Regions from separate parts of the Pararhizobium sp. LjRoot235 genome, predicted to be linked through region 1. Evidence: riboswitches for the same ligand, from Rfam matches in the RefSeq annotation. Region 1 holds a riboswitch; each other region holds the start of a gene.
The links. Region 1 has a riboswitch for cobalamin ahead of cobU (bifunctional adenosylcobinamide kinase/adenosylcobinamide-phosphate guanylyltransferase). Riboswitches for the same ligand answer to the same signal wherever they lie in the genome.
Positions count from the first base shown of each region.

Region 2: linked by a shared signal. The riboswitch ahead of ACSQ2Z_RS08390 (CbtB domain-containing protein) and the one ahead of cobU (bifunctional adenosylcobinamide kinase/adenosylcobinamide-phosphate guanylyltransferase) in region 1 are both predicted to bind cobalamin.
Region 3: linked by a shared signal. The riboswitch ahead of ACSQ2Z_RS21950 (ABC transporter substrate-binding protein) and the one ahead of cobU (bifunctional adenosylcobinamide kinase/adenosylcobinamide-phosphate guanylyltransferase) in region 1 are both predicted to bind cobalamin.

Region 1 covers NZ_CAXUSP020000001.1:2,016,903-2,020,173, reverse strand. The annotation lists gene cobW (cobalamin biosynthesis protein CobW) at 145-1,209, opposite strand; gene cobU (bifunctional adenosylcobinamide kinase/adenosylcobinamide-phosphate guanylyltransferase) at 1,213-1,737, opposite strand; cobalamin riboswitch at 1,880-2,277, opposite strand; gene ACSQ2Z_RS09600 (cobyric acid synthase) at 2,328-3,271, opposite strand, start outside.
Region 2 covers NZ_CAXUSP020000001.1:1,755,479-1,758,749, reverse strand. The annotation lists gene ACSQ2Z_RS08395 (bifunctional diguanylate cyclase/phosphodiesterase) at 1-1,593, opposite strand, end outside; cobalamin riboswitch at 1,860-2,122, shown strand; gene ACSQ2Z_RS08390 (CbtB domain-containing protein) at 2,171-2,347, shown strand; gene ACSQ2Z_RS08385 (CbtA family protein) at 2,542-3,271, shown strand, end outside.
Region 3 covers NZ_CAXUSP020000002.1:270,493-273,763, forward strand. The annotation lists gene ACSQ2Z_RS21940 (multidrug effflux MFS transporter) at 1-322, shown strand, start outside; gene ACSQ2Z_RS21945 (SDR family NAD(P)-dependent oxidoreductase) at 493-1,287, shown strand; cobalamin riboswitch at 1,367-1,607, shown strand; gene ACSQ2Z_RS21950 (ABC transporter substrate-binding protein) at 1,643-2,704, shown strand; gene ACSQ2Z_RS21955 (FecCD family ABC transporter permease) at 2,797-3,271, shown strand, end outside.

The DNA.
Region 1 (3,271 bases):
CTCCCCCTCAAGGGGGGAGATCGGGAGCAAGCGGAACCTATAACCACGCAACTTTTTTGAACGCGAGGTTGCCCCAGCCAATCTCCCCCCTTGAGGGGGAGATGTCCGACAGGACAGAGGGGGGTATGCCGCAATCACCATTCTCTAAACCGCCGCTGCAATCGCGGCGCGCATGGCCGTCTCATCCATATCGTGCAGGCCGATGACGACGAGGCGGGTGCCACGGGTCTCGCCCGGCGCCCAGGCGCGGTCGAAATACTGGTCGATGCGAGCGCCGACGGCCTGGATCAGGAGGCGCATCGGCTTGCCGGGCACGTCGGCGAAGCCCTTGACGCGCAGGACGTCGTGTTCCGCGATGACGGTCTTCAGTTTTTCGACGAAGCCGGCCGGATTGGCGATCTGACCGAGTTCGACGACGAAGCTGTCGAACTCGTCGTGATCGTGCTCCTCGCCCGCCTCATGCTCCATCTCATGATGGGACTTGCGGTTGGCGATGTCGCTTTCGGTGCCGACGCCGAGACCAAGGAGCACGGCGGCCGGGACCTCGCCGTTCTTCGCCTCGATCATGGTCGGCTTACGGCTGGTGCGGGCGGCAACCTCGTTGCGGACGAAGGCGAGGCCGGTCGAATCGAGCAGATCGGTCTTGTTGAGAACGATGAGGTCGGCGGCTGTGAGTTGGTCTTCGAACAGCTCCTCGATCGGGCTTTCGTGATCGAGATTGTCGTCCTCGACGCGCAGGGCATCGACCTTGTCGTGGTCATCGGCAAACCGGCCGGCGGCAACCGCAGCACTGTCGACGACGGTAATGACGCCATCGACGGTGACTTCGCTGCGGATATCCGGCCAGTTGAAGGCGGCGATCAGCGGCTGCGGCAGCGCAAGACCGGACGTCTCGATGACGATATGATCCGGGCGGTTTTCCCGGTCGAGCAGCTTCGTCATGGTCGGAATAAAATCGTCGGCGACGGTGCAGCAGATGCAGCCATTGGTCAGTTCGATGATGTCGTCCTCGCTGCAAGCTTCGGCGCCGCAGCCCTTCAGCACGTCGCCATCGACACCGAGGTCGCCGAACTCGTTGATGATCAGCGCGATACGCCGGCCGTTGGCATTCTCCAGAATGTTGCGGATCATCGTCGTCTTGCCGGCGCCAAGGAAGCCGGTGATGACGGTTGCCGGGATCTTGCCGTGGGCGGCTTTCGCTGTAGTCATGGATTAACCCTTCATTTTCAGCGGCAATCCGGCCGCGATAAAATAGACTTCCGCGGATTTCTCCGCAATGAACTGGTGCAACCGGCCGGCATGATCGCGAAAGTCGCGCGCCATGCGGTTTTCCGGCACGATGCCGAGCCCGACCTCGTTCGAAACGAACACCAGCCGCGCCCGCGCCTGCGGCAGCCATGCGCCCAGGTTCTGAAATTCCGCCGCCATATTGCGGTCTTCCATCATGAGATTGGTGACCCAGAGGGTCAGGCAATCGATCAGGATGACACGGTCGGGCGCGTCGATCGCTTTTAGACAGGCGGCGAGTTCAAGAGGCTCCTCATGCGTCTGCCAATCCGGCCCCCGCCGGTCGCGATGCTCGTCAATCCTTGCCTGCATCTCGCCGTCCCAGGCCCTTCCGGTCGCGACGTAATGCATGCCGAGACCCGACGCTATCGCGATTTTTTCGGCGAAGGAGGATTTTCCTGAACGGGCGCCGCCAAGGACCAGCACAGGTCCCGCTGTCGTCGATGTCATGGAACGATCCCAGCCTTAATGTTCGCCGGGAAATACGCAGGCGCTGAGGCGAGAAACGCAAGAATGGCCGCTGGGGAAACGGAACGAAAAAGCCATGACAACCTCCGTGCTGGCATCGGGAGCGTCTCTCCCTGGATCGGGCACGATGCCCTTAAGGATGGCAGGTCTCCTGGCTCACGGCGTCACGGACCTTTTCAAGGCCCGAACGGGTCCGCCTCGCCTTCCCGAAGTTTTCGCGCCAGATTGCGTGACCGCAATCGACGGGCATCACGAAGAGGTGGACGATTCGTAGAAATAGAGGCGTCCGGCCCCGGCTGATCATGATGCCACTCCAGTGGCTTCTCCGGTTGGACCGGCCATTCCGCAGGACGCACCGCGCGGCCTGTCCGAATACCGGCTTTCCCGGATGGCGAACCCTGACCGTTCTACAGTCGCGGGGTCGGCTGCGATAAGAATGCCCGGCTTGGGTCCATTCCTTCACATTCCCATTTACTCCCGAACCGGAACGCCGCTCCGGGAACCATCCAATGGCTGATGATTAGGCGCTCGGTTGAACCCTGTCAATTGAAACACCGGCCGCCACGAAAACGTCACGGCATCAGAGAATCGAGCCATCGCGGGTCGAGAACGGCTTCCAGTTCGATTGCGACATCATCGAGCGCCCGATCAACGGACTGACGATAGTTTTCGCCGCCGCCTTCGATGCCGAAACTTTTGAGAAGCGCAGCGCGATAGGCGTCGCTGGTGAAGAGCCCATGCAGATAGGTGCCGCTGACCTGGCCGTCCGCCGAGACGGCACCGTCCGCCCGGCCGTCGATGATCACGGCAGGACGAGCGCAGTCCGATCCGGTCGTCCGGCCCAAATGGATTTCGTAGCCCCCCAGAGCCACATCATAGATGGCCGAACGGGCCTGGCTGTTGCGCACCGTCTTTTCCGGCGCCATTTCTGTTTCGACGGAAAGAAGGCCCAGGCCCTCGATCTCGCCCACATTTCCCTCGATGCCGTGCGGGTCGGTCACGCGGTCGCCGAGCATCTGGTAGCCGCCGCAGATGCCGATGACGCGGCCGCCGCGCCGCACATGCGCCTGAAGGTCACGGTCCCATCCTTGAGCGCGAAAATCGGAGAGATCGGCGATCGTCGCCTTCGAGCCCGGGATGACCACCAAACCGGCATCGGCCGGAATGCGTTCTCCAGCGCGGACGAAGACCAGATCGACCTCCGGTTCAGCGGCCAGTGGGTCGAGATCGTCGAAATTAGCGATGCGCGAGAGCACGGGGACGGCAACCTTCAGCGCCTTGCCGCCACCTCGCGCCAGCCTTTCCAGGACGACGGAATCCTCGGCAGGCAGCCGGCCTGCACTTTTCAGCCACGGCACGACGCCGAAACACGGCCAACCGGTGAAGCCCTGGACAGCTTTGATCCCATCGTCGAAAAGCGAAACGTCGCCTCGGAACTTGTTGATGATATAGCCACTGATCATCCGCCGGTCTTCATCTGACAGGATCGTGTGGGTGCCGACCAGCGATGCAATGA
Region 2 (3,271 bases), 260 kb from region 1:
CGCTTTGGCGATATCGACGATCGAGCGCAACAGACGCTTCTGTTCGCGCGAGGTGGTGATCGGAAATACCAGCCGCCGATCGATCTTCAGCCGCCGCGGCTTCACCTTCATCAGCCCGATGATCGAGGCGTGGCCCGAGCCGAAATCATCGATCTCGATGTCAATGCCCATATTCTTCAGCGCGGCAACATTGGAAAGTACGCCTTCCTCGCTTTCGTCGAGAAAGATCGTCTCCAGCAGTTCGAATGACAGCGTATCCGGCTCGACATCCAGTTGCTGCAACTCGTCGATCAAAAGCGGATCGGACAACCGCGCTGCCGAAACATTTACCGCGATCCGTGGAACGCGCACGCCCTGCCGCATCCAGGCGCGGCGATCCTTCAACGCCGCCTCCAGGATTGCGGCATCCAGATCATCCAGCATGCCGAGATTTCCCGTGACATCGATGAATTCGCCCGGCAACAGAACCCCGCGTTTCGGGTGGCGCCACCGCGCCAAAGCCTCCAGGCCGACGATGCGGCGTGTCCGCGCATCGACCTGCGCTTGGTAAAAGGGAACAAACTCTCCCTTCTCCAGTCCGCGCGCAAATTGCTTGGCAACGCGGCGCTCGTTGTTGAGCTGCGCCTTGAGGTGCGCCGAGAATACCTCCACCCTGCCCCGGCCAAGTCTCTTGGCGCGATGAAGGGCGACATCGGCTTCCGCGAGCAGGCTGGCGATATTTCTACCGGTGGCGGAAGCCAGGCCGATCGAGGCACCGGTGCGCAGCACTTCGTCATTGTGCCATATCGATTGCTTCAATTGCTGCGCCAGCCGTTCGGCAACCGTCTTCAAGTCTTCCACGGAGTTGAAGTTTGCAACAAGAGCCGCAAATTCGTCGCCGCCTATGCGAGCGACGAAGGCGCTATTCGGTAAAGCGGCGACAATCCGGCCGGCGGTCGATTTCAGCACATCATCGCCCACCGAATGCCCCGCCGTGTCGTTGATCTGCTTGAACCGGTCGAGGCCGATATGGAGGATGGCGAGCTTTTCCAGCCCGGCATCCTCTGAAAGTTCCCCTAATCTGCGATCGAAGAACCTACGGTTCGGCAGCCCGGTCAGGTAGTCGTGTTCGGCCGCGTATTCGATCCTGCGGGCGCTCGCCTCGAGCTCAACTGCGCGTTTTTCGGCAATGGCCTTCTGCCGCTGCAGTTCCCGATTGAGAAGGACATCCGCCGTCACGTCCCATTCCACGCCGATGAAGGTGATATTTCCGTCTTGCTCGAAGCAATGCGCCCTGGAGCGGAGATAGCGAACTTTACCGTCCGGTAGAACAATGCGGTACTCTGACGAGTAGTTGCCTTTGCCCTTGAGGGCATAGTTGAAATCCGCCTCGGCCTGCTCCCGGTCATCCGGATGGACCGCCTTGATCCACAACGCCGCCTTGACGCGCTTGTTTGTCCTGCCGGTTCCATAGAGCAGGTGCATCTGCTTATCCCAGACGACTTCATCCTTCTGCGTATCGTGTTCCCATACGCCGATCCGGGAGGCGTCAAGCGCAAGCTCCAGTCTCCGAAGAATATTCTGAAATTCCTGTTCGGACCTCGCCGCCTTCATTGTTTTCTCTATGAATGACTCTTTCCATGCGGACGTGCGCGGCATTCTGCCGCAAGGTTCCTAAAGAAATATTGCCTCACAAAAACGCGAAATGTAATCCGCAATACAATCAACCATTCAATGCTATTTCATGACAAATAGCCGTACACCGTCTAATTTGCGCTTAACCTGGAAAGATACATGTGCAAGCGAACTTGGGCAAATGGGACGGCAAAGCGGCATCGCGCGTCGTAACCTCGAATTGACATGAGCAGGGCGACATCATAATCATCGTCGGATCAATTGGTTCCCTTGGAAGCGAACGTTTCCGGGGAGTAAATGGGAACGTGACGGATGGACCCATGCTGGGCATCTCAATCACGGCCGACCCCGCGACTGTAGAGCGGTCGGAATTTGTCATGCCGGTTAATCCGGCAAAAGCCACTGCGGCGGCGGGCCTGGCCCGCACCTTGGGAAGGCGAGACAGGTTCACTGGTGCCAAGCACCTGACGCCGCGAGCCAGGAAACCTGCCGGTTGATAAAGGGGCATTGTGCCCATTTGGTGGGAAGTTTCCCACGCGCCATCACGGAGGTTGTCATGGCTACGTCTACAGTTTCGAGCATCCCGCTCTCCCTCAACGACCGCATCACCGCCGGTATCCTCGCCCTTCTGATCGGCGGATTCCTGGTTTTCGGCGCCGGTCTCGCGAATTCCGCAGTGCTGCACGACACCGCACACGACGTTCGCCACTCCTACGGTTTTCCCTGCCATTGATCGGCTGATGTGAGAAGCCGCGCGCTTTTCGCATTCAATCCGGCAACAGAATGCGGGTTTCCATGGAAACCATGCATCGATGGTACATGCGCCCGTGCTGCGGTACCGGGCGGCATTTGCCGTGGGGTTTTCAAACATAGCAAGCCAGAGAGCGTTGACGAGCATCCGCTCCGCTTGAACCTGGGGGTATCGAAATGATTGTCAAAACGCTTCTGGCCGCGTTGGTGGCCGGACTGATTGCGGGTGTCTTTACGACGGTGGCGCAGACTGCGCGGGTCGTTCCGATCATCCTTCATGCCGAAGAATATGAGGGCAAGGAGCCCGCGACGGAACAGCCCGCCGGCACAGACGGGCAGCAACAGCACTCGTCGCTCAAGCAGACAACCACGATCGGCGAAATACTTGCGGCATTCTCTCCAATCACGCCGGCCTACGCCCATGAGGGCGAGCATGAGGACGAAGGCGGCATCATGTTTGGCATGAGCCGCTTTTCAGGAACCTTGCTCGCCAATCTCGTGACCGGCACAGGTTTCAGCCTGTTGCTGACCGGCATCAGCCTGCTGATCGGCTATCCCATCACGCTTCGCAACGGCGTCCTCTGGGGCGCTTGCGGTTGGCTGGCGGTCCACATGCTGCCCGCCATCGGCCTGCCACCGGAATTGCCCGGCTTTCCAGCCGCCGACCTGCATGACCGGCAGATATGGTGGATGGCGACGGTCCTGCTCTCCGGCGCAGGCCTCTATCTCCTTGCACTGCGCCACGAAATCGCTGCGAAAATCGCCGGTCTGGCGGTGCTCGCCGCGCCGCATGTTTACGGCGCACCGCAGCCTGCGGATATTTCGAGCCCGGTTCCGGCCGTTCTCGGCGCCGAATTCGCTGTCGCCGCGCTGGCAACCGCGCTCGCCTCGTGGATCGTGCTCGGCC
Region 3 (3,271 bases), on a different contig from region 1:
CATCGTCATGAGCCTGGACTTCAGCCAACTGCCCGTATTGGCTGTTTTCCTCTTCATCGGCTATGGCTGCCTCGGTCTCGTCATCCCGACGACGGCGGTTCTGGCGCTGGAGGATCACGGCGAGATCGCCGGCACGGCCTCGTCGCTGATGGGAACGTTGCATTTCGTCACGGCCGCTGTTGCCATGATGGTTGCGTCGGTTTTCTTCGATGGCACCGCGGTGCCGATGGCGATGGGGATAGCGCTGTGCGCAGTTGGCGCCCTGTTGCTGACGCAGGCGACGATCGGTCGCCGCCATGCGGTGAGTGCTGCGGCCGAATAACCGCGGATCATCGATCGCATGGATTGCCAGAGGCCAAGGCGATGTTCCGGGCCTTTTTTTTGCGGGTGAGCCGGTTACGGCGCGGTCATCCGCCGAAGCTGGAAAAATCCGGCCCGAGCGTTATCTCGCTTGCGGGAATGAATGAGTGGACCGGAAACCGAGGGCGACACATGACTGGCCAGCTGAACATATGGCAGGGGATCCAGATCCCCGATCTCGACGGAAAAGCAGTCCTGATCACCGGTGCCTCGACGGGGATCGGCGCCGCGCTGGCGCTGGCGTTTTCTGCCCAGGGCGCTAGCGTCGCGATCCACTACAATGAGAGCCGCCAGGCTGCGACTCAACTGCTGGCGGAGGTCGCGGGTGCGGGCGGCACGGCGGTGCTGGTCCAGGGCGACGTATCCACGGATGGGGTGACCGAACGGGTGGTCGAGGAGGCCGCCAGTCAATTCGGTCGGCTTGATGGGCTGATCAACAATGCCGGTGGCATGCTCGGTCGCGTTGCGACCGCCGAAATGAGCGACGCGCACTACCAGCGCGTGATGGATCTCAATGCCCGTTCGGTGCTTGCCGCGACGCGGGCCGCACATCCCTGGCTGCGCAAACAGGGCGGCTTCATCATCAACACGACGTCGATCGCTGCCCGCAATGGTGGCGGCAATGGGGCGATCCTCTACGCGGCAGCCAAAGGCTTCGTGTCGACCATCACCCGCGGCCACGCCAAGGAATTTGTTGGCGACGGTATCCGCGTCAACGCTGTTGCGCCCGGCATCATCGCGACGCCGTTCCACGAACGCTACACCAGCCCTGAAATGCTCGATGCGCAACGGCGCACCGTGCCGATGGGCCGGGTCGGCACCCCGGAGGATTGCGTCGGCGCCTATCTCTTTCTGGCATCACCCAGTCTGTCCGGCTACATTACCGGCCAGATTATCGAGGTCAACGGCGGCCAGTTGATGCCTTAACCGCACGCCCGTGCTTAAACACTGGTCGATCACTCGGTTGACAGCGACACCGGCCACCTTGACGTGGCGGCCATGCTCGGCCTAAATCACCGCCGACGGTTCCCCGATGGATGACTTCGAGGGGATTAATAGGGAACACGGTGCGGAAGACCCAACAGGGACCAAGACTGTGGCTGCCCCCGCAACTGTAAGCGGATTGCCGATCGTCCTTGTGGCGCCTTTTCAGGCGCCATGCCACTGCGAGCCTCTGGCTTCGCGGGAAGGCAGGCGAAAGACACATATCCGCGAGCCAGGAGACCTGCCGTCGAAAGCAAGATCCACTCACCCGGGCGGGGTTGCCCGGAAAGGAACCGTCATGATCGATTTCGACCGCCCTGCCGGGCGCTTTGTCGCCTTTTCCCGTATTCTCGCGCCGATTTCCGCAGCCGCGGTTGTGTTGGGGAGCCTCTGCACACTGGCCGCGGCTGCACCGACGCGCTATCCCCTGGAAATTTCAAATTGCGGCCAGACCGTAAGCTTCGACAAGCCGCCGCAGAGGATTGTTTCGATCGGCCAGGGCATGACCGAAGTCCTGTTCTCGCTCGGCCTGGCCGGCAAGATTGGCGGGACCGCCGTCTGGGTCGGTCCGGTGCTGAAAGAGTATGAGGCCCAAAACCGGAAGATCAAGCGCCTCGCCGACAACGACCCGAGCTTCGAATCCGTCGTCGGCGAGGCGCCGGATCTCGTCGCCGCCGAATTCGAATGGCATGTCGGCGCGCAAGGATCGGTTGGCAAGCGTGAGCAGTTTTCAGGCCTCGGCATCAACACCTATGTCTCGCCGGCCGACTGCGTCGCCAAGGTCAATACCGATGGCGGCGATGGTCGGCGCAAAGAACTCTTCACGATGGACCTGATCTACCAGGAAATCCGCGAGCTCTCGCAAATCTTCGACATAAAGGATCGCGGCGATGCACTGATCGCAGACCTGAAAAAGCGGGAATCCGACGCCGCTGCTTTGGTCCTTGGCGCCAGGCTCAGCGACATCCCGGTCGTCTTCTGGTTTTCCAGCAAGGAAGTGGAGGGGGATGCCTTCATTGCCGGCAAGAACAGCGCTCCGGCCTATATCCTGAAGGCGCTCGGTGCCAGGAATGTCGTGACGACCGAGGAGGAATGGCCGCTGATCGGCTGGGAAACGATCGCTGCGGCCAATCCCTCCGTCATCGTCATCGCCACCATGGACCGCCGCCGCTATGCGGCTGACGATCCGGCGGTGAAGATCGACTTTCTCGAGAAGGATCCGGTCACCAGCCAGTTGGACGCGGTCAGGAACAAGCGCTTCATCCAGATGGATGCGCAGTCGATGAACCCGACGATCCGCACAATCGACGGCATCGAGACGCTGGCGCAAGGCATCAAGGCGTTCGGATTGTCGCAGTGACACTGGCGGCGATCGAACAACCCGTAACGATCGGCGGCCGGTGGTGGGCGCGCTTGGCGCTTGCCACCCTGACGCTTACAGCACTCGCCTTCATGATCAGCCTTGCCGTCTCGATTGGCGAGATCTCCATCCCGCTCACAACCACCGGCAAGGCCGTGGCCAACCGGATTTTCGGCGCGTCATTCGAACTCAGCCGCATCCATGAAGGCATCGTCTGGGATTATCGGCTGAGCCGCGCCCTGCTTGCCGCGAGTTCCGGGGCAGCGCTTGCACTGTCCGGCGCGATCCTGCAGGCGCTGCTGCGCAATCCGCTGGCCGAACCCTATGTGCTCGGCATCTCCGCCGGCGCTTCGGCCGGTGCGGTTGCGGTGATGATCCTCGGTTTCGGCTACGGCGTCCTGACGCTGTCGGCCGGCGCTTTTCTCGGCGCCGTCCTTGCCTTCGTTCTGGTATCGGCCCTTGCCGCCGGGGCCGGCGGCGGGGCGGACCGGATCATCCTGGCCGGTGTCGCAGGCTCACAGCTTTTCAACGCGCTGACCTCCTACATCGTCACCACGTCGGCCAATG